3 regions of the Devosia neptuniae genome follow, and region 2 is predicted to be linked to each of the others. Evidence: riboswitches for the same ligand, from Rfam matches in the RefSeq annotation. Region 2 holds a riboswitch; each other region holds the start of a gene.
What was found. Region 2 has a riboswitch for cobalamin ahead of N8A98_RS02265 (ABC transporter ATP-binding protein). Riboswitches for the same ligand answer to the same signal wherever they lie in the genome.
Positions count from the first base shown of each region.

Region 1: it holds a riboswitch for cobalamin, as region 2 does, so the genes downstream of both, N8A98_RS04765 (CbtB domain-containing protein) here and N8A98_RS02265 (ABC transporter ATP-binding protein) in region 2, are expected to answer to the same signal.
Region 3: it holds a riboswitch for cobalamin, as region 2 does, so the genes downstream of both, N8A98_RS13465 (ABC transporter substrate-binding protein) here and N8A98_RS02265 (ABC transporter ATP-binding protein) in region 2, are expected to answer to the same signal.

Region 1 is NZ_CP104965.1:456,312-466,680, forward strand. It holds gene cobN (cobaltochelatase subunit CobN) at 1-3,299, opposite strand, end outside; gene N8A98_RS04745 (hypothetical protein) at 3,299-3,739, opposite strand; gene N8A98_RS04750 (alkylphosphonate utilization protein) at 3,739-3,957, opposite strand; gene cobW (cobalamin biosynthesis protein CobW) at 4,038-5,096, opposite strand; gene N8A98_RS04760 (CbtA family protein) at 5,093-5,863, opposite strand; gene N8A98_RS04765 (CbtB domain-containing protein) at 5,884-6,072, opposite strand; cobalamin riboswitch at 6,110-6,318, opposite strand; gene N8A98_RS04770 (DUF2164 domain-containing protein) at 6,612-6,866, shown strand; gene N8A98_RS04775 (DMT family protein) at 6,968-7,324, shown strand; gene N8A98_RS04780 (hypothetical protein) at 7,415-7,567, shown strand; gene aztA (zinc ABC transporter ATP-binding protein AztA) at 7,564-8,328, shown strand; gene aztB (zinc ABC transporter permease AztB) at 8,325-9,197, shown strand; gene N8A98_RS04795 (metal ABC transporter substrate-binding protein) at 9,342-10,250, shown strand; gene N8A98_RS04800 (Fur family transcriptional regulator) at 10,273-10,369, shown strand, end outside.
Region 2 is NZ_CP104964.1:473,425-483,793, forward strand. It holds gene N8A98_RS02250 (AraC family transcriptional regulator) at 109-1,002, shown strand; gene N8A98_RS02255 (FecCD family ABC transporter permease) at 1,123-2,184, opposite strand; gene N8A98_RS02260 (ABC transporter substrate-binding protein) at 2,224-3,147, opposite strand; gene N8A98_RS02265 (ABC transporter ATP-binding protein) at 3,182-4,015, opposite strand; cobalamin riboswitch at 4,122-4,335, opposite strand; gene N8A98_RS02270 (ABC transporter substrate-binding protein) at 5,064-6,104, shown strand; gene N8A98_RS02275 (ABC transporter permease) at 6,110-6,991, shown strand; gene N8A98_RS02280 (ABC transporter permease) at 7,008-7,811, shown strand; gene N8A98_RS02285 (ABC transporter ATP-binding protein) at 7,808-8,893, shown strand; gene N8A98_RS02290 (TauD/TfdA dioxygenase family protein) at 9,003-9,869, shown strand; gene N8A98_RS02295 (RraA family protein) at 9,896-10,369, shown strand, end outside.
Region 3 is NZ_CP104965.1:2,160,856-2,171,224, reverse strand. It holds gene N8A98_RS13485 (substrate-binding domain-containing protein) at 1-488, shown strand, start outside; gene N8A98_RS13480 (zinc metalloprotease) at 530-1,135, opposite strand; gene N8A98_RS13475 (hypothetical protein) at 1,385-1,633, opposite strand; gene N8A98_RS13470 (FecCD family ABC transporter permease) at 1,838-2,830, opposite strand; gene N8A98_RS13465 (ABC transporter substrate-binding protein) at 2,875-3,885, opposite strand; cobalamin riboswitch at 4,030-4,237, opposite strand; gene N8A98_RS13460 (lipocalin family protein) at 4,292-4,801, opposite strand; gene N8A98_RS13455 (pyrimidine dimer DNA glycosylase/endonuclease V) at 4,931-5,314, shown strand; gene N8A98_RS13450 (Ig-like domain-containing protein) at 5,523-6,785, shown strand; gene N8A98_RS13445 (type I secretion system permease/ATPase) at 6,804-8,528, shown strand; gene N8A98_RS13440 (HlyD family type I secretion periplasmic adaptor subunit) at 8,525-9,844, shown strand; gene N8A98_RS13435 (HPP family protein) at 9,953-10,369, shown strand, end outside.

The sequences.
Region 1 (10,369 bases), on a different replicon from region 2:
TGGCCCCAATCGAGGGCGGCTTTGGCCAGATCCGCGCGGGTGGACCAGGTGCCGGAATCGACCAGCGCATTGAGGCCGGCGCCGTAAGAGCCTGGTTTGGAACCGAAAATCCGGTGGCCGGCGGCGAGGCCCGCTCCGGCTTCGGACTGGCCCTGGGCGATCAGGCCCAGCGCGTCACTGCGCATGCGGGCGGCGATGGGGTTGTCTTCACTCGGTTCATCCAGCGCGCCGATGGCCCGGGCGGCGCGGTCGAACAGGGCGATCTGGGCCGGGAAGGCATCGCGGAAAAAGCCGGAAATGCGCAGGGTTACGTCGATGCGGGGGCGGCCGAGCCTGGCGAGCGGGATGATCTCGTAGCCCGAGACGCGGAGGGAGGATGGGTCCCAGACCGGCTTGGCGCCGATCAGCGCCAGCGCCTGGGCGATGTCGTCGCCGCCGGTGCGCATGTTCGCCGTGCCCCAGACCGAGAGGGCGAGGGATTGCAGATAGGTGCCGTGGTCCTGAAAGTGCCGCAAAACCAGGCTTTCGGCGGATTTTTTTCCGAGTTCCCAGGCGGTGGGCGTGGGGATTGCGCGGCTATCGACAGAATAGAAATTGCGGCCGGTGGGCAGCACATCGAGGCGGCCGCGCGAGGGGGCGCCGGAGGGGCCGGGCGCGATGAATTTGCCATCGAGCCCATCAAGTAGCGCCGCCATTTCGGCCGGCCCGGAGGCGGCGAGGCGGGGTTGGATTAGGCTGGTGACGGTGGCGAGGACAGATCGGGTCGCGTGCCAATCGGGGGCGGGGATAAGTTTGCCCTCGACCAGATCAGCGGCGATGATTTCGAGTACCTCAACCACGTCGCCAATGTGCCTTAGTGCTAAAGGACTGTTAGCATTGAGCGCGAGATAGGGTGCAAACACGTTGGGGCCGTGCCACGGGTCGCCGAGGCGGGCCGTCAGCGGGTCGATGCCGAGCTTGAGATCATCGGCCAAGGCGCGGATCAGCGAGTTATCCCCCGGGGCGTCGCCGCGCGGTACTCTGGCCAGAGCCACGGTGAGGTCGCGGGCGAGATCGCCCTGCGGCGATTGGCCGAAGACGTGCAGCCCATCGCGGATTTGCGCTTCCTTCAGGTCGCAGAGGAAGTTGTCGATTTTGATCAGCGCTTCGGTTTCGTCTTCGGGCAGGCCGATATCGCGATCGAGCCGGCTGTCGCGGGTGAAATCGAGGATGCGGCGGCGCAGATCGGCGAGGCGCCGGCGGTCCATGCCGGAGGCGGCGTAATATTCGTCGAGCAGGGCCTCGAGGTCCTTGAGGGGGCCATAGGTTTCGGCGCGGGTGAGCGGGGGCACGAGGTGGTCAATGATGACCGCGCCGGTGCGCCGCTTGGCCTGGGTGCCCTCACCGGGGTCGTTGACGATGAAGGGATAGAGATGGGGCAGTTGGCCCCAGAGTGCATCGGGGTAGCTGGCGGCATCCAGCGCGGTGGCCTTGCCGGGGAGCCATTCGAGCGTGCCGTGCTTGCCATTGTGGATCAGCGCATGGGCTGAGAATTCGTGGCGCAGCCAGAGATAGGCGGCGATGTAGGCATGGGGCGGGACCAGGGCCGGATCGTGGTAGCTGGTGGTCTCGTCGAGGTGATAGCCACGGGCAGGCTGGAGCAGGATGGCGACGTTGCCGAAGATGAGGGCGGGAAGGTGGAAGGTGTCGTCGCGCACGAACGGGTCCGTCGTGGGATCGCCCCAGCGGGTGGTGACCTCTTGCTGGATTTTTGCTGGGAGAGTGGCGAAGAGCTCGGCGTAGCGCGCAAGGGTGAGCGTGGCGGGAGAGGTGCCACGGGCGGGGTTGGCGTTGGTGGGGCCGGATTGGAGGGCGGTGATGAGGGCTGCGGAGTCAGAGGGGAAGGCCCCCTCACCCAGCGGCTGCGCCGCCGAGCTCTCCCTCGAGGGGAGAGGTGAAAGAGTGTAACCTGCCCCCTCCAGTGCCCGCAAAATCTCGACTGTGGATTGCGGGGCATCGTAGCCCACGCCGTTGGCGAGGCGGCCGTCGCGGGTGGGGTAGTTGGCGAGGACTATTGCGACTTTGCGGTGGGCGCGGGGGGTGGTGCGGAGGTGGGACCAGTTGGCGGCTAGGGTTACGGCGCGGGTGATGCCGGAGGGATCGGGGGCGTAGGCGGAGAGGGGGACCTGGCAGCGCTCGTGCCAGACGGCGTCGGCTTTGTGGCCGATGATGAGGCCGCCGATGCGGCCGTCGACTTCGGGCATGACGAGGAACATGGCCAGGTCTTTGGAGCTCAGGCCCTGGCTGTCGGCCAGCCATTGGGCTTCGGGGCGGCCGGACTGGATCAGTTGGATGACGGGCGCGTCGGTGCCGGAAAACGGGTTGGATTTGGCGTCGAGGCTATCGAGGCCGAGAGCGAAGCCAGTGAGGTTGAGGATGGTGGCGGGCGGGAAGGCGGCGAGCGCGTTTTGCACGAAACGGACGCAGGGGGCTTCCTTGAGGGAGGACACCAAGAGGGGGACGGGCGCCAGGTTCTGGCGCTCGAGTTCGGCGATGAGGGCGGTGATGGTGGCGGTGCCGGCGCCTTCGAGGGCGGCGCGGTAGAAGAGGATAGGGATGAATGGGCGGGCATCGGAGTACCCCCTCCTAGCCTCCCCCTGATAGGGGGAGGGACCGCCCAGTGGGTGGGCGTGGATTGAGCGTAAGGCGGATTCGTCGGTGATGCCGAGGCTGGGGTGCCAGAGGCCGAAGCGGGCGAAGGGGGTGGGGGTGAGGGCGGTGAGAAAGGCCCCCTCATCCGCCCTTCGGGCACCTTCTCCCACGAGGGGAGAAGGAAGGGGGGCAGCGAGGAGAGCGAACGCCTTCAGGATGGTATCGGCATTATCCGGACCGCCGGCGATGAAGAGATTGTGGAGGCGCGTCCAGTCGTCGGGGTGGATGGTGGAGCGGGATTGCAGGATGGGGTCGGGATTGGCGTCGCCGGGGATGAGGGCGAGCGGGATTTTGTGGTTGGTGCAGAGGGCGGTGAGCTCGTCGACGCCATATTGGAAATAGGCGGCGCCGCCGATGAGGCGGAGGACGACCAGGCGGGCGTGACCCACCGTTTTTTCCAGCCAGAGATCGACCGAGAGATTGTTGGAGAGGCGCAGGGTATTGGCGAGGCGCAGTTCGCTCTCCCCTGCCCGGTCGGCGGCACCGGCGAGCATGGCCAGTTCGCTATCGGCGGCGGAGGCGAAGATCAGCGCGCCGGGGCGCTGGTTGAGATCGATGGCTTCGCCTTCCTGCTGGATGGCGCCGGCCTGGGCGGAGAGCAGATGCATCAGGCGGCCGTCTTGCGGGTGAACCAGGCGAAGATGGCGGTGCAGCCGAGCAGCGCGACGGCGCCGGCAACGGCTGACACGAGCTGGAGCTCGGTGTTGAAATATTTGTTGGCGCCGAAGGAGGAGACGAACAGCGTCATGCCGAACCAGCCGGCGGCGGCGCCGAGGGGAATGGCGGCGAGCATTTGGGCGCGCAGGTTGTGGTAGCGGTGGCTGAAGACGCCCATGACCACGGCGCCGACCAGGGCGGGGAACAGGCCCAGTGCGTAGCCGAACAGCAGGACGAGGGGGGCGTCTTCGAACAGGTCGGGCATGCGGCTGGGATTGTCCGGCCAATCGGCCAATGCGCCGGCGAGGAGGAAGACCACCGCGCCCACGGCCGGGCCGACAAACAGGGTCAGCAGGAAGCGGGGGATTGCTGATGTGGTGGAGGTGGCCATCAGGCTTTTTTCAGGAACTCGGTGCGCAGCACGAGGCCTTTGACCTTTTCGGCATTGCACTCGATTTCGGCGGTGTCGTCGGTGAGGCGGATGTTCTTGACCAGAGTGCCGCGCTTGAGCGTGACCGAGGTGCCTTTGACCTTGAGGTCCTTGATCAGGGTGACGGCGTCGCCATCATTGAGCTGGGTGCCGTTGGAGTCCTTGGTGATCTCGGCCATTGGGGAGGTCCTTTTTTTAGGGGGATACCCCCTCCTAGCCTCCCCCTGACAGGGGGAGGGATGGATTGGGGCTTGCGGGCCTAGGCGGCAACGGCCAGGGCGCGTTGCAGACTAGCGGTGATGGCGGCGTGGTCGAGGGGGGATTGGCCGATGACGACGAGGGCTGTTTCGCGCAGCTCGCCATCTTTCCAGGGGCGGTCGAAATAGGCGGTGACGCGGGGGCCGACGGCCTGGATGGCGAGGCGGGCATTGGCGCCGGGAACGGCGGCAAAGCCCTTGAGGCGCAGCACATCGTGATCGCGGATGGTGGCTTCGATGACGGCGAGCAGCTCATCCTTGCTGCCGATGGACGGCAGACGGATGGAGAAGCTGTCGAAATCGTCGTGCTCGTGGGTTTCCCCGCCATGTTCCAGCTCATGGTGGCTGGGGCGATTGGCGATATCGTCTTCCGAGGACATGCCCATGCCGAGCAGGGCCGCGATATCGACGTGACCATTGCGGGCGCGGATTAGGCCGACGCCGGGGCGCATTTCGGCGCGCAGGTTAGCTTCGACGATATCGAGCATGGCGGGATCGACCAGATCGGCCTTGTTGACGATGACGAGATCGGCCACCGAAAGCTGGTCTTCGAACAGCTCGCCCAGCGGCGTTTCATGATCGAGCATTTCGTCCTGGCGGCGCTGGGCGTCGACGGCGGCTTCGTCTGAGGCAAAGCGGCCTTCGGCGAGGGCGGCGGCATCGGCGACAGTGACGATGCCGTCAATGGTGACCTGCGCCTTGATTTCGGGCCAGTTGAAGGCGCGGATCAGCGGCTGGGGCAAAGCCAGGCCCGAGGTTTCGATGACGATGTGATCGAACTTTTCGGGGCGGGCGAGCAGCGCCTGCATGGTGGGGATGAATTCATCGGCCACGGTGCAGCAAATGCAGCCATTGGACAGCTCGACCATATCCTCTTCGCGGCAGGTATCGTCGCCGCAACCGGCCAGGATGTCCTTGTCGACACCCAGATCACCGAATTCGTTGATGATCAGGGCGATGCGCTTGCCCTTGGGGGCATGGGCGAGGAGGTGGCGGACCAGGGTGGTTTTGCCGGCGCCGAGAAAGCCGGTGATGACAGTAGTGGGGATCTTTTCGATCATGCAATGGCTCCGATCGGGGTGGCCGCCGAGCGGGCGGCAAAGAGGTCGTTGAGGCGGCCGAACAGGGTGCCGAGCACGGCCCAGAACACGGCGGAGGTGCCCAGGGTAATGGCGGCGAATTCGGTTGCGAGGTGGGCGGGCACGGCGCTGGGCTCATCGGGGGCGACGGGCGCGCCGATAATGTGGGGAGCAGCGATCAGCGCGACGGAAACGGCAATGGCCCAGCTGGCGCGAGTCTTGGCGAGCAGCACGAAGGCGGCGCCGGTGGCGATGGCGGTGCCCACCCACCAGAGCTGGCGGGCGAACAGATCAGCCGCAGGCATGCCGGGGAGCTCGGGCGCCAGGCCATAGGCGGGGGCCAGCGAGAAGGTGATGAAACCGGCGGCGCCCCAGAGCAGGCCATTGGCGAAGGTGATGGGGATATTGGCGAACATGGAGATGGCGCCGATGACCAGGGCAAAGCCGGCGGCGGCGAGGACGGTGGCGAGCGTCGTATAGGCAGTGCGCTCGAAGCCGTCCTGCGGGGCCCATTCTTCGGGCTCGGCGGCCGTGCTGGCGGCGGCGTCAGCGTGGCTGTGTTCGGCCGTGCCGGGGGCGTGTTCGTGGTCAGCGACTACGGCAGCTTCGCCATGGCTGTGGCCGCCTTCACCCTCGAAGGTTTCGGCATGCAGAATGAGCGGGGTGACGCGGAAATGCTGGATGGCGGCGGTCAATAGGCCAGCGGCCAGCGCTGCGAAGAGCGCAGCGGCAAACAAATTGCGGATCATTTTTTCTCTCGTGCTCTGCCTTAGTGGCAGGGGAAGCCCATGGCGTGGCGGGTGTCGTGGGCGCCGTTATGCAGGCGGAAATCGCCGGCAAAGCCGGTGCCGACCAGAAGGGTCAGACCGAGCATGAGGGCCAGAACACCAGCAATGAGGCGCTGGGACAGCGAGAGAGACGTGGAGACGGCGGTCGTCGTATTGATCGTGGTATTCATGGCAGCACCCTCCGTGCGCGGAATAGATTGGGCTTTTCGCCCGGCTGATGTGCCGGCAGGTCTCCTGGCTCGCGGTGATAACCACTCCCCTCGCCTTCCCGGCTATTCGCCAGTGGCATGAAAGGGGAATGCACCGCTTACAGTTGCGGGGGCAGCCACGGTTTTGCGCCCTGATGGGTACGTCGCACCGTGTTCCCTTTTCCCGCCTGTCGCTTGCGGCGTGATGCCGGGCTGCAAATGCCAGTTTGCTGCGCTCCGGTGCTCACGTACCAACGTACGCTCCGCTCCGGTGCTCGCGCACCGCCATTTTCGCCTCGGCCTGACGCCGCAGGCATCGGGCGGGGTATCCCCTTGCCACAACGGACGCGGGGAACCAACACGAGGATTGGTTTGCCACTAAATCGGGGCGACTGCAATGTGGTTGGTAGGAAAAGCGGCGCCAGGTCAAGCGCGAGGTCGGCGCGTTCAAGCCAATTTGGCGAACGGCGAAACCGGCGACTCGCAGTAGACCTGATCGCCAGAACCTGCGGAGACATAAGATGAAACCGATCAAATTCAGCCGCGAGGAAACCAAGGCGATCGTGGATGAGATCCGCGACTATTTCCGCAACGAGTTGGACCAGGATATCGGCTCCATTCCGGCCGAGATGCTGATGATGTTCTTTGCCGACAAGATGGGCGCCTATTTCTACAATCGCGGGGTTTATGACGCGCAGGCCCTGGTGCGCGAGCGGATGGATAATCTGAGCGATGATCTGTTCGGGTTGGAGCAGCCGACCAAGCATGTGCGCTAGGGCATAAGCACGAATGCGAAATCCACTTTCGCGGCAATGCGGCGCCGGATAAGCAGTGAGACCGCCAATGGGCGGTTTTCTGGCCTTTTCAGGAGGAAGCCTTGGGCTTCAACTTTGCCACTTTTGCCCCGATCGGGCTGCTGCTCGCGTCCAATGTGTTCATGACCTTTGCCTGGTATGGGCATCTGAAATGGCCGACATCGGCGCTGTGGCTGGCGGTGATGATCAGCTGGGGCATCGCGTTTTTCGAATATTGGCTGGCGGTGCCGGCCAATCGGATCGGGGAAGCGGTCTATAGCCCGTCCGAACTCAAGACCATTCAGGAAGTCATCTCGCTGTCGGTGTTCGCGGTGTTCACCGTGTTCTACTTTGGCGAGAAGCTGACGCTGAACCACGGCATCGGGTTCGGGATGATCGCGCTGGGGGCATTTTTTATCTTCAAGGGCCCGATCAAGTAGGATCGGCTGTTGGCTGTGATGTGAGGTCTTGACGATTGCGACCGTAATGTTATTACGTTGCGTCGACACATGTATAGCACAAGAACGGCCATGGCTCACCAGCATACGCATCCGCACGCCCCGGTAAAATCGAGGGGGCGCAGCTTTGGCCTGGCGCAGATGAGTGCGCTGGCGCGGCTGGCCATCGTGGTTCCGGCGATCGTGTTGATCTGGCTGGTGCTGTGGCTGTTGGTGCGGTCATGAGTGCCATCCGCATCGAAGACCTGACGCTGGGCTATGACGCGCATCCGGCGGTGCATCATCTGGACGGGGCGTTCGAGCGCGGTTCGCTGACGGCGGTAATGGGGCCCAATGGCTCGGGCAAGTCGACGCTGCTCAAGGGCATGATCGGGGCGATCAAGCCGCTGAGCGGACGGGTGACGCTCGATGGCATCGACAGCCGCGACATTGCCTACCTGCCGCAGATTGCCGAAATCGACCGGAGCTTTCCGGCGGTGGTGGCGGATCTGGTGGCGCTTGGATTCTGGAAGCGGCGGGGGCTATTTTCGGCCATTCGCGGCGTTGATCGCAAAGAGATGGAAGCGGCTTTGGCGGCGGTGGGTCTTGTCGGCTTTGAGCGGCGGCCGATCGATACGCTGTCGGGTGGGCAATTGCAGCGGGCGCTGTTTGCCCGGGTGCTGGTGCAGGATGCGCCGGTGATCCTGCTCGACGAGCCATTCGCCGCCATCGACCAGCGCACCGTGGCGGACCTGACCGAGCTGATCAAGCACTGGCATGGCGAAGCGCGCACGGTGATTGCCGTGCTGCATGATGCCGAGCTGGTGCGGGAAGCCTTTCCGCGCACGCTGCTATTGGCACGCGAGGCGATTGCCTGGGGCGACACGGAAGAAGCGCTGACGGCGGATAATCTGCGCCGGGCACGGCAGATGGTGGAGGCCTGGGACGAGCATGCGCCCTGGCATGAGCATGATGGCCATGGCCACAAGCATGGGGCACACCAATGAACCTCTATGATTTCCTGATCGGGCCGTTCGTGCAATTCGGCTTCATGAACCGCGCCTTGGCCGGTGCCATCATCCTGTCGCTGAGCGCGGGACCGGTTGGCGTGTTCCTGATGCTACGCCGGATGAGCCTGACCGGCGACGCCATGGCCCATGCCATTCTGCCCGGTGCGGCGGCGGGGTTTCTCGTATCGGGGCTGGCTATTCTGCCGATGACGCTGGGGGGCTTTGCCGCCGGGCTGATCGTTGCGGTGCTGGCGGGGCTGGTGTCGCGCTTCACCATTCAGCGCGAGGACAATTCTCTGGCGGCCTTCTATCTGATTTCGCTGGCGCTGGGCGTGATGCTGGTGAGCCTCAAGGGCTCCAATGTGGACCTGATGCATGTGCTGTTCGGCACGGTGCTGGCGCTGAACAATGATGCGCTGATCATGATCGGCGCCATTGTGACGGTCAGCCTGGTGGCCCTGGCCATGTTGTGGCGGCCGCTGGTGGCGGAGTGTCTCGATCCCAGCTTCCTGCGCAGTGTCAGCAAGGCGGGTCACCCGGTGCACCTGATTTTTCTGGCGCTGGTGGTGCTCAATCTGGTGGGCGGGTTCCAAGCGCTCGGGACACTGCTGGCGGTGGGGCTGATGATGCTGCCGGCGGCGGCGGCGCGGTTCTGGGTGCGCAGCCTTGAGGCCACCTGCGGGCTGGCGGTGCTGATCGCGGTGGTCTCGAGCTATTTCGGGCTGCTCGCCTCCTATCACCTGAGCATCGCCTCGGGGCCGGCCATTATCCTCGTCGCCGGGGCGATTTACCTCATGTCGCTGCTGTTTGGACGGCGCGGCGTCATCACCAATGCCACGCGGCCGGCCCGGCATCGGGTGGCCTGAAATGTGTGGTGCCGCGGGCTCGATATTTGCTGAGACCCCGACACCCCCACCCTTGATCCCTCCCCTCAAGGGGGAGGGAGACGACTGCACCCTCAAGTCTCTCTCCGGGCGGCAGACCCGCTCACTCTCAAAGGAAGTCCAAGAATGTTTCTGAAGCTCATAACCGCTACACTGCTCACTTCCGCGATGCTGGCGCTGCCCGCGAGTGCGGCGGAAGTCAAAGTCGTGGCCAGTTTTTCCATTCTCGGGGATATCGTTGCCCGTGTCGGCGGCGACCGGGTGGAGTTGACGACGATCGTCGGTGCCAATGCCGATACGCATGTCTATGAACCCAAGCCGGCCGATGCGCAGGCGCTGAGCCATGCGCAGGTGTTTTTCGTCAATGGGCTGGGCTTTGAGGGCTGGCTGGACCGGCTGGTCGAAGCGACGGGCTTTGCCGGCCCGGTGGTGGTGGCCAGCGAGGGCGTCAAAACCCACGCCATGGCCGAGGAGGAGCATGGCCATGAGGGGCATGACCATGGCGAGACCGATCCGCATGCCTGGCAGAGCCTGAAAAACGGGCTGCTCTATGTGAAGAATGTGGCGGCGGGGCTGTGCGCGGTCGATCCGGATGGCTGCGCGGTTTATGAGGCCAATGCGGCCGAATATTCGACGGAGATTTCGGCACTCGACGCCAAGGTGATCGCCGATATCGATACCGTGCCGGAAGCGCAGCGCAAGGTGATTACCACCCATGATGCGTTCGGCTATTTCGGCGAGGAATATGGCGTGGAATTTCTAGCCCCCGAAGGCATTTCGACCGATAGCGAGGCTTCAGCCGCCGATGTGGGCAAGCTGATCGAGCAAATCCGGGCCGATGGGGTCAAGGCGCTGTTTATCGAGAACATGAGCGACGGCCGGCTGATCCGGCAGATCGCCAGCGAAACCGGCGTGACAGTGGGCGGCGAGCTTTATGCCGATGCGTTGTCAGAACCCGGCCAGGGGGCAGCGAGCTATCTCGGTATGTTCAAACATAACGTTGAACTGCTGGTGCCAGCGATGGCAGGAAAGTAGTCTGACTACAGGAGGCATGACAATGGCACATTCGCATGATGACCACAGCGGCCACAACCATGTGTGGGCTGATGATCTGACGAAGAACCAGGGGTTGGTGCTGGGTGCGTTGACGCATT
Region 2 (10,369 bases):
AGGACCATCGCTCGATCGGTGGTAGCGAAGTTGCCCGAAGCTCGACAATTCTTGCCTGATCGTCCACTGAGCTTGCTTGTAGACCGACGCCTGCGTTAGTATTTATCTGTGAACCAGCCCCTGCTCACCAATGCTGCACGCTTTGCTGAGGCCCACGCCAATGAGCATGGTGTCGCTGCCACCCCCATTCCCGGCCTGGCCGTCGTGCGGGAGACAACGCCGTCTGCTCTCCAGCATGCGATTAACCGACCATTAGTGGCGCTGGTGCTGCAGGGTAGCAAACGTGTGACCATGGGGCCGCACACCTTCGAATTCGGCGCGGGAGAGTCATTACTGATTACGGCCGACGTGCCCACGATCAGCCAGATCATGCGGGCAAACCTTGCGACTCCTTACCTGTCAGTGGTTTTCGAGATGGACACGGCCATCATTGCAGATTTAGTCGCCGAAATGGGCGCAGTGCCTTTTGCTGCAGGGGAGCCGGTGCGGGTCGATCGAACCGAGGCGGAGGTCGCTGACGCAGCCCTGCGCCTCATTCGACTCCTGGACCGACCCGCTGCGATTCCGGTTCTGCAGGCGCAATTGCTGCGAGAGCTGCACTTCTGGCTGTTATCTGGCCAGCATGGCGGCGCTATTCGCGCCCTTGGTGTGCCGGGTGGACATGCACAGCGCATTGCGCGGGCAGTGAACCTGATCCGAACGGAGTTCACGACCACCCTGCCGGTCGAGCGCCTCGCCGAGAGCGCCGGCATGGGGTTGTCGTCCTTCCATGAGCACTTCCGGACGCAGACCTCACTGACGCCGCTGCAATTTCAGAAGCAGTTGCGCCTGATTGAAGCCCGCCGACTGATGCTGTCGCTTGGAGAAGCAATCAGCACTGCGGCCTACGCCGTAGGGTATGAGAGCGTACCGCAGTTCACCCGGGAATATGGCCGACTGTTCGGGCAGTCGCCTGCACGCGACATCCGAACTGCAAGGCAGCGCCTTTCATCAGCGGCCTAACCCGCGGCGTCGTATGCAGGTGACATCTTTGGGGTGGAGAGCAGTTGGCCTGCTTTTGGCCAGGTGCGGCAGAAACCGGACATGAAATTCGCTCTCGTCGGTCCCATGGCGAGCTAAACTTCACCCAATCCTCTTGTTCCGCCGCATCAGGACGATGAAGAATACGCCGCCGACCAGGCCGGTGATGACGCCGAGCGGGATGTCTTGTGGGGGGATGATGATGCGGGCAGCCATGTCGGCCACTACCAGGAAGATGGCGCCTACAAGCGCCGAGAGTGGCAGCACGCGACGATAGTCGCCACCGACCACCATGCGCACCAGGTGGGGGATCATCAGCCCGACGAAGGATACGATGCCCGAAAAGGCAACGGCGGCGCCAGTCAACAATGCGCAGACGATGAAGACGATGATGCGGAACCGGGCGGCGGGAATACCCAACGTTGTCGCCGACTCGTCGCCCAGCGTCATGGCGTTGAGGTTGCGGGCATTGGCCGTGAGATAAGCGCCGCAACCCGCTAGAGCCACCAGCGGATAGGGGAGTTGGGCCCATTGCGACAGGCCCAGGCCACCGAGCATCCAGAAGATCACGGTATGCGCGGCACGCGGGTCACCCAGGAAAATGCCGAGGCTGCCCAGCGAGGTGACGACGAATGACACGGCGACACCGGTCAGCACCAGCCGGCTGGCATTGGTGGCGTTGGAGAGATTGGCCACGCCGACCACGATCGCCGTGGTGAGCAGTGCCCCGCCAAAGGCAAAGAGCGGCACGGTGATGAGGCCGAGGAACATGCCGGTATGCAGCAGCACGATGATGGCACCGAGCGCCGCGCCGGAAGAAATGCCGAGCAGATGCGGGTCGGCAAGCTGGTTGCGTGTCACCGATTGGAGCGCGGCGCCGACCAGGGCGAGGCTGGCGCCGATGATCGCCCCCAGGATCACGCGCGGTACGCGAACTTCCCAAACAATATTGTCTCGGCCAGCCGACCAGGTGACCTCGACACTGCCCGGGGCGAGGTGATTGACCACGACGCCCCAGACCACGTCGAGCGGGACGGCGATGGCACCGACACTGACGCCGACCATCATCACGACGAAAAGCAGCATGACGAGGCCAGCCGTGAGCAGCGGCAGGTTGTGTAGGATGGTATGCCGGGGACCGGCGACGAGGTGCTTGTGGGACATGGTCGAAACGGGCCGACCGGATTGGCCAGCCCTATCAGATCATTTGGGGTGGAACGCGGCAGCGAGGCGCTTGATCGCCGCGATGTTGCGCGGGCCGGGCGTCGCCTCCACATATTCGAGCACGACGAAACGATCGTTCACCACGGCCGGAATATCCTTGAACGCAGCATTGTCCTTCATGAAGGCGATCTTCTGTTCGGCGGTGACGTCGCCATAATTGACGATGACGACCACGTCCGGATTGCGCTCAATCACGGGCTCCCAGCCGACTTCGACCCAGCTCGATGCCACATCGTCCATGATATTGCTGGCACCGGCCGCCTCGATCAGGGCGGTGGGGATGGCATAGCGTCCGGCGGTGAACGGCTTGTCCTCGCCCGAGTCATAGACGAACACCTTGGGTGGGGTTTCGCTGGCCGGCAGCGTCGCGCTGAAATCGGCCAATTCCTGCTTGTAGCCGGCGACCAGCGCTTCGGCCTTGTCCTCAACGCCGAAGATAATGCCCAGGTTGAGCAGGTCGACATACATGTCGTCCATCGAGGACTTTGGCTTGTCCATGATGTGGATGCAGCTCTCAGTGAGCTCGTAGACGGCGATGTCGAACGCCGCCAGCGTTTCCGGCGTTACCTCGCCACCCACCCTCATGCCGTAGTTCCAGCCGGCGAAGTAGAAGTCCGCATCGGCGCCGAGCAACACTTCCTTGGTCGGATAGTCGGGTGAGAGTTCGGGCAATTGCTCGACATTGGCACGCAAGGTCTCGTCCAGCGTCTTCCATTCGGAGACGCCGGTATAGCCGGCCATGCGGTCGGTGAGGCCCAGGGCCAGCATCATCTCAGTGAGGTTGACGTCGTTGGACACTGCGCGCATGGGCGCCGCGTCAAAGGTCACGTCGCGATTGCAGCTCTTAACGGTGACGGGATAGGCGAGCGCTGTGGCCGTGGTTGCGGCCAGCAAGGCCGGCACGAGAAAGGTGGAGGCAAGACGCACGGAAGGCTCCTCAAGGTTTGTCGTTGAGATGGAAGGAAAAGCGGGGACGACCCGTTGCAGGGTGGGTGTCGATGGCCACGCCGACCGCGAAGGTCCGGCGGATGGATTGGGGGGTCAGCACGTCGAGCGGAGCGCCCAGTTGCACTTGGCGGCCATTGTCGAGCACCAGCACGCGATCGGCATGGGCCGAGGCCAGTGCCAGATCGTGCAGCGAGACGACGACGGTGGCGTCGAGGCGCGATAGCAGGTCGAGCACTTCGAGTTGGTGGCGGATGTCAAGATGGTTGGTGGGCTCGTCCAGGATCAGCAGATCGGGCTTCTGCAGCAGCGCCCGGGCGATCATCACCCGTTGTTTTTCGCCGCCGGAGAGCGTGACGAAATCGCGAGCGGCAAAGCTGGTGAGACCCATCAATGCCAGCGCGCTTTCTACCTCGGCCAGATCGGCCTGACCGAACCGTCCCAGATGCGGTGTCAGGCCCAGTTCGACAATCTCGGCGACGGTCAGGCCGAAATCGGTCGCTGGCTCCTGCAGCACCGTAGCAATCCGGCGGGCGCAATCGCGCGGAGCCATGGCCCAGATGTCAGCACCATCGAGGGCGACTGTCCCGCTAGTCGGCTGATGATAGCGATAGAGGCACCGCAGCAGCGAGGACTTGCCAGCGCCGTTCGGCCCTACGACAGCGAGCATCTCGCCCGGCGCAACGCTGAACGCGATGTCGTGCAGCAGCCGTGCCGCTCTAGAAGGTCCCCAGCTCAGCCCGTCGACCTGTAGGGCAGCCGGGCGCCGGGTGCGGCCGGACGGGTCGAAGGGAAGCAGATGATCAGCGAGGTGGACGTGGTTCACCGAGGCGCTCCGCAGATGCGGGGCGCATTGCGGGCGAAATCAGGCTGAGCTTTTTGGTCGTGTCGTCAAGCGCCATCATCGTTCCCCGCGGCACACCCCGGCCGGGTTGAAAGGTGTGTCGATGGCAGGTCTCCTGACTTGCGGGTCACGGCGCCTTCGAACCTTCCCAGCCTTACGGCCAGTGGCATCTCGAAAGAGCTATCCGCTCACAGTTGCGGGGGCAGTCACGGTTTTGCGCCCTGATGGGTACGTCGCACCGTGTTCCCTTTTAATCCCCGTTGGCTTGTGGCCGCCGAAGAACCTACGACGAGTGCATAGGGCATTTCGGACGCAACCTTGTCAATGTCCGCTCTCGGTAAATTACAACTGTGGCCTCTGTGGCCGACATGGGGTCGGTTTCCAACGGGCTGCTTTCACATGGTGCGGATACTGTTTCCAACCACGAGGACTTTGAATGGTGCGTAATCGAGCGACGTCGAAATCCCGCGGGGAAAGCGCTAACATATTCGTGCTCGCAGAAATTTATAGTTGTGTCTCGACCTGTTGTTGCTAGGATTCAGCTACATCGACTGTTGACTGATTGATGGTGCTTCCGGACGATGCAGGCCAGTTGCCTGCCGTAGAAACGTCCGGCCACCAACGTGCTGGGCTCTTCTCTATGGAGCACCGCCATGTCAGAAACAAAGTCACTATCCACCCCCTCCCCCGGGGCTTGATCGCTGACGTCAAAAACCTCGCGGCCTGTCCGGCTGCGGCCGCGAGCACGATTACCAGCATCTTCGGAACGAGAGCCACATCCATCGCTGCCTGGTGCGCAATCCATGCTCGTCAAGACGGCGACGAGCCTGGCTACCAATTGTGGCTATCGACATTCAAACATCTCAAGGCATCCGACCTCAGCGTCCGACCCTGATATCATCGGGAACGGATTATAGGGCGCAGAGCAACGCTATTGATAACGTTGTGATATTAATGAGCGAAGCTTAATATTGGAAGTCTGATCCGTTCCTCGCCACCTTGCCCAGCGCAAGTTCAAGAGGGGAACATCATGAAGTCAGCATATCTAGTAGCGTCTGCTGCTCTGCTGTCAGGCGCCACAACAATCGCTCACGGTCAGGAATTGATCGTCAATAGCTATGGCGGCCCATACGAGCAGATCATTCAGGACGCCATCATCAAGCCGTTTGAAGAGCAGTACGGCGTTTCGGTGATCTATGATGCGGTGGGGTCCTCGCAGCAGGATTACGCCAAAATCAAAGCTACCAACGGGCGCCCCGGCTTCGATGTCGTGGTTATGACCGCGTCCCAGTCGCTCGAAGGATGTCGCGAAGGTCTGTTGGAGCCACTGAGCGTCGAAACCATCCCCAACCTCGCTCACCTCAATGCCGCCGTTAGCGCCGTTGCTGGCGAATGCGGAGCGGTCCACGAGCTGCAATATCTTGCCTTGCTCTATCGCACCGACATGCTTGAAGAAGCGCCTGTATCCTGGACCGATCTTTTCGACGAGCGCCTCGACAACCGGATTGTTCTGCCCACGTTTGCCAACATCATGGCGGCCTTCCTCACCCAGCTGATGTCATCGGTGCATGGTGGGGATATCGACAACAATATCGATCCTGGCTTTGAGGCCATGGCCCGCCTCGCCGCTCAGTCAATCGGTTTCGAGCAGGCGTCCGCTATTCTCGAAAGCTACATTCAGGACGGCCGGGTCTGGGCAATGCCGTTCTGGGACGGTCGGGCCCAACTGCTCGTTGATAGTGGCGCGCCCGTCGACTACATCCTCCCCGAGGAAGGCTCGATACCCCTTATTGCCACCCTCAACGTGCCTGTCGGCGCCGACAACAAGGAACTAGCACTTAAGTTCGTCGACTTCTTTCTCGAAAAGACCAGCCAGGAACGCTGGGTCGAGGGCTACAAAGTTGGCTCCGCCCGCGCCGATATCGAGGTTAGCGAAGAGGCCAGAGCCCGCAAGATCACAACGCAAGCTGATCTTGACGCACTCCTCCTTCCCGATTTGACTTCGCTTGCCGCCAACCTCTCGACATGGGGCCAGCGTTGGGAACGCGAAGTCGTTCCGGCCGCGCGGTAGTGGCCATGTCCAGTATCGCGCTCACCGCCGAAGGGGGACGTCCTGTTTGGACGTCCCGGGCTCGCCAATACCTGCCCCTCCTGCCCCCGACCTTATTGCTTCTGGTGTTCTTCGCCATTCCCATGGGCATGATGGTGGGCCTCAGTTTCCATCCACAGGGAGGATCGACCGCGTCTCTTGCCAGCTATGAGCGTTTCTTTACCGACGACTTCTCCTTGGCGGGTCTGGGCCGAACAGTTCTTATGTCAGGGCTCGTGGCGATCTGCGTCACGCTCATGGCCTATCCCGTGGCCTATTTCCTGGCGCGGTCTCGCTCCCGTTGGCGGGCGGTGGTCTTTGCCCTGGCAATCGCCCCAGAGCTCGCCGGCGTGGTGTTGCGCACCTATGGCTGGCTGATCATTTTAGAAGACCACGGTTTCATAAACAGTGGATTGATGTGGCTCGGTCTTATCTCGGAGCCCCTGCCCCTGGCCAAAAACATGTTCGGTGTTGTCGTTGGACTGACCCATGTGATCTTGCCGTTCGGCATCCTGTCGTTGCTAACGAGCCTGCAGGGCGTCGATCAAAACCTCGAAAAATCAGCGCAGATTTTGGGCGCATCGCGCGTCTCCGTGCTTCGCCATATCGTTCTGCCACTGACCGTTCCCGGCATTGTCAGCTCGATGTTGCTCGCCTTCACCATGTCCGCCAGCGCCTATGCCACCCCAGCCATCCTAGGCGGCGCCGGCTTCAAGGTTCTCGCCACCATGGTCTACGAGCAGGTCCTTTTTTACATCGACTGGTCCTTTGCCGCGGTCATGGCGAACGTGCTGCTGGTGATGATGCTGATCATCGCCTTTGTCGGCTCACGTCTCGAAATGCGCCTGCACAAAAAGCTTCATTTCTAGAACCCCGGTGATCGATATGAACCGAATTGTCTCCGGCCTGTTCTGGGTCTCAATCGCTCTCGTCATGGCGTTCATCACCCTGCCCCTCATCGTGGTGATGGCGGCTTCACTCAGTCCCAGCTCCAAGGTGACCCTCGTTCCATGGGAGTGGACTGTGCGGTGGTATGGCGACCTGATGGCGCGTCGATGGATTGATCCCTTCATCCTCAGCGCCCAAATCGCCATACTCGTGTCCTTGGTCAGTGGGGTACTTGGCCTGCTTGCAGCCTACGTCGTGGCCTTTGAAAAGTGCCCCGGTCACGCCACGATCATGTCTTTTCTGCTCTCGCCATTAGCTGTCCCCCAGATCGTCAAAGGCGTGGCGATCGTGTTGTTCCTGTCTTCGGCCGGGCTCTATCGATGGGTCGGCACGCCAGGTCTGGTCGCGGCGCATATCATCCTGACCCTGCCATTTGCTGTGCGGATGATCGCCACCGCTATGTTCAATTTCGACAAGAACCTTGACCGGGCCGGCCAGAGCCTGGGTGCAACCAAAGCCCAGCGCATCCGGCACCTGCTGCTCCCCATCATCAAGCCGGGCGTTTTCTCCGGCATGACCTTTGCCTTCATCATCTCCTTCAACAACATCCCGCTGTCGGTCTTTTTGGTCCGGCCCGGGGAAACCACCCTGCCCATCACCGTCATTAACTATCTCGAATACAGCCTCGATCCGGTGCTGGCTGCGGTCAATGTCGCCTCGCTGCTTTTCGTGCTGGCGGTGATCTTTGTCTTTGAAAAAATCGGCGGGTTCTCAGCCCAGATCCATGGAGGAAGCAAATGAGCACCAGCGATATCGAACTGATCAATCTGAGCAAAAACTTTGGCACCAGCCAGATCGTGCGTGAAATCGACCTGATCGTGCCCCATGGCGAGTTCGTCAGCATCCTGGGACCCTCGGGATGCGGCAAAACCACTACCCTGAACATGATCGCTGGCTTTATTTCGCCCTCAAGTGGACAGATCAGGATACGAGGTGTCGAACAGTCCGGCGTACCTCCCGAAAAGCGTCAGGTCGGTCTGGTGTTTCAGAACTATGCCCTGTTTCCTCATATGACCGTCGCCGAAAATGTGGGTTTCGGCCTCAAGATGCAGGGCAAGAGGCGGGATGAGGTCGATGCTCAAGTCAAAAAGGCGCTTCAAAGTGTCCGTCTTGAAGGCTTCGAAGACCGCTATCCCAAAGCGCTCTCAGGCGGCCAGCAGCAACGCACCGCCCTGGCCCGGGCTATCGCCCCTCGCCCATCGCTTCTGCTGTTGGACGAGCCTCTCTCGAACCTAGACCTCAAGCTGCGCGAAACCATGCGTATCGAGCTTAAGGATGTCCAACGCGAGCTGGGCATTACCTTCGTTTATGTGACCCATGATCAGGAGGAAGCCATGGCCATGTCCGACCGGATCGTGGTCATGCATGAGGGCGTCATTGCTCAGGTTGGATCGCCCTCAGAGCTTTACCGCGCGCCACAATCGACCTTCGTCGCCGATTTCATCGGCAAGTCCAACATCTTTGCTGTTACCCCGATCGCCAATGCTGGCGGCATTCAACGGGTCCGGGTCGCCGAAACCGGACTTGAGCTGCTGGCCGCCTCCCCTGCCCCGGCGTCGTCAGAAATCGCGTTCTGCAGCATTCGGCCTGAAGCCCTGCGCTGGATCGAAGGGCCGACCCCAACTGAGCGTCCGGCCAACGTGCTGCCGGTCCAGATCATCAAGATCGTCAATCTGGGTGCCTATCTCGAAGTGTGGTGCCGGCATCAGAGCAATACGATCTTCAAGGCGCTCATCAGTGCTGCTCGCGGCGCCCAACTGGCTACGGACGTCGCGATCGAACTGACCGTCGAGCCGGCGGCCATAAAGCTCCTCACCCGCTAGCTGATTAATAGCAGAACAATATCAATAATGATCCATTGATATTGGACGCAGCGGGTTCACTACATCTATTTTGTGATTGTCGAGATCATCATCCAGTGGAGGAAAAACGATGCTGACAAAGAACAGAATTACGGCCGTTCAGCACGACAGCAATGTCTGTGCAGACATCCAAGGCTTCGATTTCAATGACTATACTGCAGACGATATCGCCACCGTCCGCGACTTTTGGCTGCAATATGGAGTCATCAGGTTTCGCGACGCGAATATCAGCGATCAGCAGCAGGTCGAGTTTTCGGCCCACTTTGGTGAGTTCGTCATTCACCCCAAGCAACTTCAGGAAGGTGGCCATCCCACGCATCCCGAAATCCTCGTCATCAGCAATGCGATGAAGGACGGTCGGCCCAGTGGTGCGATGGGTAATAGCGAAGCCACTTGGCACACCGATACGTGGTTCTACGAGAAGCCACCGGCCGGTGCCATTCTGCGGGCGGTGCAGGTGCCGGAAACCGGCGGAGACACCTACTTCCTCTCCACCTACCAAGCCTATGAAACGCTGCCCAACCATCTGCGCGACGCAGTGGCCAAACGGCAGATTTTCTTCCAGAGCGCTTACGACAAGACAGGTAAGTTGCGCCTGGGCAAGACCAAGCCGACCTCCGAAGATTTCCGGGAATGGGTCGGCATGGTGCATCCGCTGGTCCGCAAGCACGGCGAAACGGGACGCGATGCCCTCTATCTCGGTGGCACTGCAGAAGGTGCCTGGATCGTCGGAATGCCCCTCGACGAGAGCACCGATCTCATCGCCCAGCTTTGGGAGCATACGACCACAACCGACGACGTGTTTGTGCAGCAGTGGAATGCCGGCGATATCATGATGTGGGACAATCGCTGCACGATGCACCGGCGTGACTCCTTCGATCCGAACTCGATCCGGATCATGCACCGCACCACAACCGCCGGCGAACGGCCAGTCTAAGGCCCTAACCAGGCGGAACATGCAAAATGCCAACATTGTACCGGACGGCGCTCCCTCCTGGACCGCTGGACCAAGACCTCCTTGCGCTGCTTGCGGATGTCGAAACGGCCACCATTGGTCACTTCGAGTCCTCTGGCTTCATTGCGGCGGACGTCCGCCCGGTATTTCCCGCACGGGCCATGGGCAGAGCCATCACCGTGGCCGCCCCGGGTCGGGACGGGCGTGTCATCTATATGGCGATCGACACGCTCGAACCCGGAGATGTGTTGGTCATTTCCAGACTTGAAGGTGACGGCCTCGCCTGCGTCGGCGGTGGCGTTACAGCGGCGGCCAAAGCAAAGGGTGCTGCAGCCATCATCGTCGATGGTCCCTGCACGGATCCGACGGAGATCGCCAGCAACGGTCTGCCCGTTTGGTGTCGTGGCGTCTCTGCCAAAACGACTTCACGACACACCCAGCTTGGAGGCGAGATCAATTTCCCGGTCTCCTGCGGAGGAACT
Region 3 (10,369 bases), on a different replicon from region 2:
AGGGCAATGTGGTGATGTTCATCTTCGAAGCCTTCCCGCCCGTGCAGGTGCGCGGCGTGGTGGCCGATGCCGTCTTCGGCAATTTCCCCGATATCAAAGTACTCGACCGCGTCACCCCCGACGTCTCCGACGGCGGCATTGCCGATTCCCGCGCCAAGATGGAAGCCATCCTTGCCGCCAACCCAGAGCCCGGCAGCATCAAGGCCGTCTGGGCCGCCTGGGACCAGCCCGCTCTCGGCGCCCTCCAAGCCATCGAAGCCGCCGGCCGTGAGGGCGAAGGCATCGTCATCACCGGCATCGACGCCAACCCCCAGGCCCGCGAAGCCATCGCCACGGGCGGCAATTTCGAGGCCAGCGTCGCCCAAGACTTCGCCGGCATCGGCGCCGCTACTGCTGATGCTGTTACGCGGGTTCTTGCCGGTGAAGAGCTCAAGCAGCGCGTCACTTACGTGCCCACCAAGCTCATCACTGCGGTTAACGCGGAGTAGTCCGCCAATCGGGCGCCTCTCCCTTGCGGAGAGGCGGCTTCCTAGCGAAGCTGTACCAGCGGCAGCAGCATGTTGGCCAGGTTGGGCAACCGGCCGGCCACGATTGCGACGATCACCAAGGCCAGCCCAAAAGGCTCGAGCCGCAGCAGGCGCCGCTCCTCGCCCGGCCAGATGGCCTGCCAGAGCACCCCGCCGATCAGTCCGGGGATTGGCAGCAGATTGAGCGCTGCCGAGGCCAAAGCCAATATCTGCAATTGCCCCGCCACATACAGCACTGCATAGCCACCGGTTCGCGGTAACAGCAAGGCCAGCGGCCGCAGCAGGTCGATCAGTGGCACCAGTGCCACGACCACAGCTAGCGCCAACACGGCCACCAGCAGCAGCCCCCAGCGTCCCAACCGATTCTGCGCCGGGTCGAACCGCACCACCCGCACCCAGCTCATGGCGAACAGCGCTGCTATCACGGTGCCCCATACCGAGATATGGACAAAGGGATTGGCGGTCAGACGGCCCTCATATTGCGGCCGTTTGTCACCCAGCAGGCGCGCGAAACCGGCCAGAGCGAGGCCCTGGATTGCTGCATAGAGGAGCACGGCCGCAATGCGCGACACGATCTCTCCCATGCTCAATTCTCGGAGTAAATTCACGGCGCGACTCTCCGGCGCGTTGGCCTCTACGCACTTACTGCGCCAAAGCCATCGCAGGCAACAATCACCGTGGAACAGGAATGCGGATGAGGCGCGGCGCGGGTGGGACAAGAGCTCGGCTGCCATTGCGTTGGCCGGACCGGGAAACCGGAAAAACCAGCCCGTTCCCTATACCACCACGTCCGGTTGACGCGCGCCGGCCTCTATGGATCAACCCACAAGATGGCGGCCCGTTCCCATTATTTGGGCTCAGTCCGCAGGGGCGCGCACCAGCGGGTAGGTTTCGGCACTGTAGAGATCAAGAATCTGCGCGCCATCGAAGCGCTGCTCATCAACCTCAAGAAACGAGCCCCGCAGCAAGGCCTGCGGCATCTCCTCGACAGCGTATTGCACTGCCTCTGCGGCGGTCGCAAACCGGCGGTAGCGCGCCTTGGGAGATTCATTGCGGCCCTTGCTCGGATAGAGTTCGGCAGCGGCGGAATAGTCAAAACCGGACATGGTTCATTCCTTCTGGATTGGGTTCAGCAGATGCCATGGCACCGCAGGCAACAGCCCCAGCCGCGATGAAGCGGCCGGGGCAACCGTTCGCAAATCTGGAGATGGCCGGGCGATCGACGATCCCGACATGGGCAAGCAGCCCGCATATGGTTTGAATATGGCCCTTCGACGCCCCGATTTCAAGGCGCCACGGCACTTCCGGCCTCATCCGCGACGCCCGCCGCGATAGAGAATGACCGCGAAGAACGGCACCCCGACCAGGGCCGTGACCACCCCAATCGGCAAAACCTGTTGCGGCAAGATGATGCGGGAGACGATATCGGCCAGAACCATGAAGCTGGCCCCGATCACCGCACAAGCCGGCAGCAGCCGCATATGACCCGGCCCGACCAGGAAGCGGGCGGCATGGGGGATCACGAGGCCCACAAAGCCGATAGACCCAACCATGGACACCATCATGGCCGTCATCAATGCCGTCACGGCGAACAATACCAGCCGCACCCGGCGCACTGGCACGCCAAGGGAAGCGGCGGCATCTTCGCCGAAGGCAAAGGCATCGAGCGAGCGGGCATAGCGCAGGCAGATGCCAAGCCCGCCAACAACCACAATGGCCACCAGCGATACATCGGACCAGCGCACGCCGGCAAAGCTGCCCAATAGCCAGAACATCACGCTGCGGGCCTGTTCGGCATTGGCAGATGTGGCCACGATATAGGCAGTCAGGGCATTGAACAGCTGCGACGCCGCCACCCCGGCCAGAATTGTGCGCTCGGTGCCGCCACGCGCGCCGGAGGCGAGCATGACCACGAACAGAAAGGCGGCGAGCGCACCGGCAAAGGCACCTGCCGACAGCGTCACCGCCCCGGCACCCAGCCCCAGCAGCATGACGCAAACTGCCCCGGTCGAGGCGCCGGCCGAAATCCCCAGCACATAGGGTTCGGCCAGCGGATTGCGCAGCAGCGATTGCAATATGGCGCCGCAAAGCGCCAGGCCCGCGCCGCAACAGGCGGCGGCCAGCGAGCGGCTCAGCCGATAGTCCCAGATCACGCTTTCCTGGATGCGGCTGAGCTCGTGCTGCGTCCAGCCCAGGCGATTGGTCACCGCCTGCACGGTCGTTTCGAGGCTGATGGGCATTTCACCAATGCCCACCCCCAATGCAATCACCACGGGCAGCAGGAGGCCAGTGGCGATGACGATAAGAACACCCGGCCGGAAGGCCGGGCGCAGGCCTGCAATTGCGCTCAATCGAGGAGACCGAAGGCTTCCAGCGCCGTGGCAAGCTTTTCGAGCCCCCCAATGGTGCGCAGCGTCGGGTTCATCGCCTGCGCATCCATTTCGACGATATGGCCGGCTTGCACCGCCGACAATGCGCTGGCGACCGGGTCCGTGTGCAAGAATTCGCGCTTAACCGCCGGATCGTCCGCCGCCTGCGTGCGCCGATCCATCGTGCCGATGACGATCACGGCCGGGTCGGCGGTGGCGATCGTTTCCCAGCTGACCAGCGGCCATTCGGCCTCGGTCTCGATGACATTGCGGGCACCCAACACGTTGGTGATATAACCTGGAGCGCCGTTCTTACCCGCCACCCAAGCATCACCGGCAGTCTCCGCACTGGAAAACCAGAACAGGATCGAAATATCATCGGAGCGGCCAGCCAGACGATCTCGCACCGCCTGCTCACGCGCCCGGAAGTCGGCGATCAGCTCATCACCCTGGGCCGAGACGTCAAAGATCGCTGCCAGTTCCTCGATCTCGCGATACAACAATTCCGGCGTCCACAAATTGGCCCGCGAACCATCGGCGGAAATATTGTCGGTCGTGTCGCAATCGGTGGGCGAGACATAGCTGGGCACGCCCAGATCGGCGAATTGCTCGCGGGTGCCGACGCGGCCCTCCGGCCCCAGGGCCGACAGGAATTGCGCCGCAACGAAATCGGGATTGGTCCCGACCACGCTTTCAAAGCTGGGCTGATTATCGGCCAGGCGCGGCACGCCGGCATTGGCCTTAGCCAATTCGTCCAGTACAGGGGAAACCCATACGGCGGTGCCCACCATGCGGTCGGCCAATCCCAGCAGCAACATGATTTCGGAGCTGTTCTGGCCGATGCCGACCGCGCGTTGCGGCGCTGCCGCAATGGTGATGGTGGCGCCGCAATTTTCAAGAATGAGCGGGTAGTGTGTGGCCGCTGTTGCAGGCATGCAGGCCACGCCGGCAAGCAAGGTGCCGGTGACGATAGCAGGAAGACGCATCATAACCTCTCGTGATGCAGTTCGGGACAACCGAACGGCAAGCCGATAGGCATAGATGCGAGGGTGCGAGCGGTCCTGTTACGGACGAGAACACGCACGACAAGCCAGCCAGGCTGGCTCGAACCCCGCCGAAACACCTCGTCCGGCATGCTGATCGGTGTCGCGGCAGGTCTCCTGGCTCGCGGCTCGGATGCTTGCTGTTCCCTTCCCGGCCAAAAGGCCAGTGGTAATGAACAGCAAACTCGCCGCTTACAGTTGCGAGGGCAGCCTCGGTTTTGGCCCCTGATGGGTAATCCGCACCGTGTTCCCTTTTGATCCGCGCTCAATTGGCGGAACCGTGACATGGCTCTCATATACGCCGGCTAATGTGGCCGCAAGTCCTGCCGGTGGCCGATGCTGCCCGTTCAGCTTACTTGCCTTCGACCATGTCGTCGCTCACCACGCGACCGGTGTGGCGCGGGGTAATAAGCCCGGTCAAATCAAAGTCCTGGCGGCGGGCTTCGGCGAGATATTCGTCGAGCGTTTCGCGGGCGACGAATGGCTGCCGCGCCAGCACCCACAGATATTTTCTGCTGGGCGAGCCGACCAGGGAAACGGCGTAATCGGGATCGATCTTGAGCACCCAATAATCACCCCTGCCGAAGGGCAGCCACCGGATAACCGGGGGCAGGAAGCTCACCTGCAAACGGGCATTGGTGTCATCCACTGCAAAAGCCTCGCCCAATGCGCGGGCCGGTTTGCCGTCTTCGTCAAAGCAGCGGTTATCGACGCCGACATTGCCTTTGTCGTTCAGTGTGTAATTGGCAGTGATATCAGTGGCCGTCTCGTCTTCCCATTTGAGCGGCAGGCGGCAAATCTCATACCACCGGCCCAGATAGCGCCTCAGGTCCAGGCGGGCTATGGCGGTCACGTCGGTCATATTCAGGTCTCCGGAGCGGGAGCCAACGCCAACTCGATTGCAAAGGTTCCTGTGCGGGCGGTGCCGGTTGACGGGTCGGACCGGCCCGCTCTATGGCAAAGCTGCTCTGCCTCAGCCCAAGGGCCTCTCGTGACACGCATCAACTGCATTTCCCCAGCTGAATTGACCGGGCCACATCTGGTCGCCGAATATCGGGAATTGCCTCGAATCTTTGCGCTCGTCCGCGCGGCAATCGATCGCGGCGAGCAGCCCGATGACCCGCGCAACCCCGTCGAATATCGGCTGGGCGCCGGTCATGTGCGGTTCTTTTACAGCCGCCTGGGCTACCTTGCCAAAAGACAGGCCGCGCTCGTGGCTGAAATGCAGGCCCGCGGCTACCGGCCAAGCTTCACCGACACCGATCGCCTGCTGGAAGGCTTCCCTGCCGCCTGGTGCCAGGACTGGCAGCCGACGGCGGCAGCTATCGCGGCCAACCGGGCTCGGATCGCGGACCGCCTGCAGCGGGAAATCTAGCGCGAGCCATGCGCCGGAAGCGCCCCTCACCTGCCTCCGGCGCAGCTTGGAAGCCGTCCGGCGGCCTGCTAGCCTCGACTTAATAAACGTGCCCATGCCGTCCTCCCCACTGTAAAAGCGTTCGAGGAACATGATGCCCACCCTAAGTAATGGTAGTGAACTGACTATCTTGGAGGGAGGCGAGCCGCACGTCGCTTACTCCTTCACTTTGACCGATACTGAAGGCAATGTTTCCGACCCTATCGGAGCCTTGCCGGATTATTTCTTCGGCTGGGTAACGGTCGAGTCGGTCGATGTCTTCGACGGCTTCTTTGCCATCACCGGCTTCACCCATGATGGCAAATACGGAATCTTCTCCAATCTCGACACCTATATCTTTGACAATGACGGCAATTTCCTTCGCACCGTCCATGCCGAAGGCGCGAGCCAATCGCTGGAAGTCGTCTCCGTCATGGCTGACACGCCCGACGATTTCGTGGTGACCTACAAGGGCGCCACCATGTATTTCGGTGGCGAGAATACCCAATACGGCTACCACCAGATCAGGGTTCAAGACGGCGTGCAACTGCCCGACAGCTTCGTCAACACCGCGCCGGTCGTCTCCGATCTGAACCTGGTTCTGGCGCCCGGCCAATCTCTCAACGACATCGAATTCGTGGCCAGTGATGTCGACTATGACTTGCTGAGCTTCACCGTCGTCGATGGTCCCGATCACGGCACGATCGAACTCGATCGGCGCTATGACGGCAATCACTATCCCTTCCCGGAAAGCGAATTCCTGGGCAGCGTCCACTATCACTCGGCTTTTCTTGACGGCAACCTGTTCGACTATTTCCCGGCATCCGGGTTTGTCGGCACCGACACGTTCACGATCATGGCGACCGACGGCCAGGGCAACAGCAATCTGGCAACGGTCACAATCACCATTGGAGGATCCATGGCTGGTCCCGAATATATCGCCCTGGGCGATGGCGTCGACATCCTGCGCTATTTCAACAGCGACCATCCGGTCCTTGTCGCCTCCAAGGGCGGCAATGACGATCTGTTTGGCAGCCGCTTTGACGATTCCCTCAATGGCGGCGCGGGCGATGATCTGCTGCATGGCGAACGCGGCCGGGACAAGCTCACCGGCGGAACGGGCGTCGACCGCATGCAAGGCGGCGCTGACAACGACACCTTCATCTTCAATCCGGGTGATTTCGCTGATCCGGCGGACCACAATGGCCGGCTCGACCACATCATCGATTTCCATGGCGCGGGTCATTCCGGCCCCGGCGAGCAGGACTTCATCAGCCTCTTCGGCTTCGGCGATGATGCAACACTGACCTTCGACCACTATGCCAGCGACGATCAGACGCTGCAGATCTACCGCGTGAACGATCCCGACAATCCGGATGGCGGCGGGTTGATCATGGTGCAGATGGCGGACGGCACGGCCCAGATCGGGCAAGGCGACTATCACTTCTTCTAGGCGTCGCCGGAGAAGCTGATGCAACCATCGCTAATGCAACAACCAGCCGGGCCCAGCGGCCCGGTTCTGTCGCTGGGCGGACCCATAATGGCGCTGGGCGCCATCAGCTTTGTGTCCAACCTGCTGATGCTGACCGGGCCGCTCTTCATGCTGCAGGTCTATGACCGGGTATTGGCCAGCCGCTCGGTCCCCACGCTATTGGTGCTGACGGGCTTGGTCTGCGGGCTCTTTGCCTTTTATGGCTTTCTCGATGCACTGCGCAGCCGCATGGCGACCCGCTTGGCCAATGTGCTCGATGCCCGGCTTTCCGGACGACTATTTGCAGCAGCCGTTCACTTCCGGCTCATCGCTGACGCCCCCAAAACCGCTGATCCGCTGCGCGACGGCGACCTGCTGCGCCAGTTCCTTGCCAGTTCCGCGCCGCTGGCGCTGCTTGATCTGCCCTGGGTGCCCGTCTATCTCGCCGTCGTCTTCCTGTTCCACTATTGGCTGGGCTGGCTGGCTGTCGCCGGGTGCCTCGTCATCACGGCGCTGATGATCATCAACGAAGCCATGGCGCGACAGCCGACCCAACAGGCCAGTGCCGCCCAATTGCTGCGGCAGCGGCAGGCCGAAAACATTCGTGTCAACGCCGAAACCGTCATCGCCATGGGGATGCTCGACGATCTGCGCGCCCGCTGGGCCGCCCAGACCGGGCGGATGATCGCCGCGCTGCGCACCGGCAGCGATCAAGCCGCCTTCTTTTCTGCCGCCACCAAGGGCCTGCGCTTTCTGCTCCAGTCCCTGGTGCTCGCCTTGGGCGCTTATCTCGTCATCCGTGGCGAAATGACAGCCGGGCTGATGATCGCCGCCTCGGTCGTCACCGCCCGGGCGCTGGCGCCGGTCGAGCAGATCGTCGGGCAATGGCGCAGCTTTGTCGGTGCCCGCCAGGCCTGGGCGCGGATTCGGAAAGTTCTCGCGGTCAGGCAGGCCGCTCCGCGTGACGTAAGACTGCCGCTGCCGACGCAGTCGCTGAGTGTAAAAGGATTGGCTTCGGCGCCGCAGGGGCAGCGCATGCCGGTGATTTCCGGCATGCAATTCGATATCGCTGCCGGCGATGGGCTGGCGATCCTGGGTCCCTCGGGTTCCGGCAAGTCATCGCTGGCGCGAGCTCTGGTGGGCGTCTGGCCGAGTCTTGCCGGCGACATCCGCTTTGATGGCGCCCTGCTGGCCCATTTTACGCCTGACCAGATCGGCTCGATGATTGGCTATCTGCCGCAACGGGTCGAGCTCTTCGACGGCACCGTCGCCGACAATATTGCTCGTTTCCGTGTCAATGCATCCAGCGAAGCGATCATTGCCGCGGCCAAGACCGCCGGCGTGCACGACCTGATCAGCGCCCTGCCCGATGGCTATAACAGCCAGGTCGGGGAACAAGGCGACTTGCTCTCGGCAGGACAGCGCCAACGCATCGGACTGGCCCGCGCACTCTATGGCAATCCCTTCCTCATCATCCTCGACGAGCCCAATTCCAATCTCGATGCCGAGGGCGACGCGGCGCTGACTGACGCCATCCACAAGGCACGCGAGCGCGGCTCGATCGTCATCGTCATCGCTCACCGGCCCAGTGCCATCGCTGCCGTCGACAAGGTACTTTACATGCGCGCCGGGCGGCAAATGGCCTATGGGCCCAAGACCGAAATCCTGCAGCAAATCACCCAGACCGGCACCAATGTCCGCCCCATCAAGGCGCCCGGCGCATGACCATCGAAGCCGTCCAGCCCGCCCCCGACCTCGCCAGCCTCAAGCGCCATGGTTGGGTCGGTCTATTCGCCGTGCTGGGTCTGTTCGGCGGGCTGGTCGCCTGGTCTGCAATGACCGAGATTTCCGGCGCCATCATCGCGCCCGGCATGCTGGTGGTCCAGGACAGCGCCAAGCGCGTGCAGCATCCCGAGGGCGGTATCGTTACCCAATTGCTGGTGCGTGACGAGGATCGCGTGGTGCAGGGCCAGGTGTTGGCGACGCTGGATCAAACCGCAATCGCCGCGGCCCTCGCAATCTCGGAAGCCCAGTTGCGCGAGGCTTATGCCAAGGAGGCCCGGCTGATCGCCGAGATCGAAGGCCGCAATACGGTGACCCTATCCGGCGCGGTGCTCGACCTGTTCGATATGACGCAGCTGCAATCGCTGGTGGCGCTGGAACAGCAAGTGCTGGTGGCGCGGCAGGCGACCAAGGCGGGGCGCATTGCCCAATTGCGCGAACAGATCATCCAGCTCGAACGCCAACGGGAAGGGCTCGATCTGCAGAAGCAGGCCATTGAACGCCGGGTCGCGGTGATCGAGCAGGAAATCGCCGATTTCGACGATCTCTATGACAAGCGCCTGATCGCGGCCAGCCGCGGCACCAGCCTCGACAAGGAACTAGCGACCGCCCAGGGCGAACTGGGCCGTGTCGTCGCATCCCTCGCCGAGTCGCATGCGGTAGCCGCCGAGCGGGCCCTGCAGATCGAACAGATCGAAGACGAATATCTGACGGGCGCATTGGCCGAACTGCAGGAGGCGCGGCGCGTGATTGCCGAGGCCGGCCAGCGCCGCATAGCCGACCGCGACCGGCTGACCCGCACCGAAATCCGCGCCCCGCAAACCGGCGTGGTGCACGAATCCATCCTCCACACGGTAGGCGGAGTGGCAGCGGCCGGCGAAACGCTCATGCTCGTCGTGCCCTCGGATGAGCCGCTCATGGTCAATGTCCGGATCGAGCCGGTCGATATCGACAAGATCGCTGTCGGGCAGCAGGCCGTGCTCCGCTTTTCCGGGCTGAATCCGCGCACCACGCCGGAATTGTTCGCCAATGTGGCGCGAGTGGCGCCCGATGCCACCCAGGACCCCGCGACGGGCCAGCAATATTACGCGGCCAGGATCGCCATTCCAGACGAGGAGCTGGCGCGTTTGCCCGAGGGCGTCGTGCTGATCCCCGGCATGCCGGTGGAATCCTTCGTCCAGACCGGTGAGCGGACTGTGCTGTCCTACATTCTCCATCCCGTCGAAGAACAGCTGAACCGCGCCCTCAAGGAGGAATAGGGCAATCGGTGCACGTGGAAGGAAATTCCTGCGGCACTGCTTTTGAGAGAACAGGCACCCAATGCAGACAGTTGGCGCGGCGCGGCGCCACTGCTACATCCCCACCCAATGTCCAGCGTCATCCCCTTCATCAAGCGGTTCGTGCCCGGCCTTGCGCCCGTCAGCCTGGGCGAGCGACTGCGCGCCTCCATCGGGGCGCTGATCGGCATCGTCGTTACCGGGTTGATTGCCGGCCTGGCGCTCGGCAGCTCTTCCGACATTCCGCTGCTGATAGCGCCAATGGGGGCGTCTGCGGTATTGCTGTTCGCCGCGCCCACGAGCCCGTTGGCCCAGCCATGGTCGATCATCGGCGGCAATACCATTGCCGCGCTGATCGGGGTGACTTGCGCGCGCTATATCGGCAATCCGATGTTGGCCGCGGGCATAGCGGTTGCTCTGGCGATCTCGGCCATGATGGCGCTGCGGTGCCTGCATCCGCCCAGTGGCGCGGTGGCCTTGACGGCTGTGCTGGGCGGGCCCGCAATT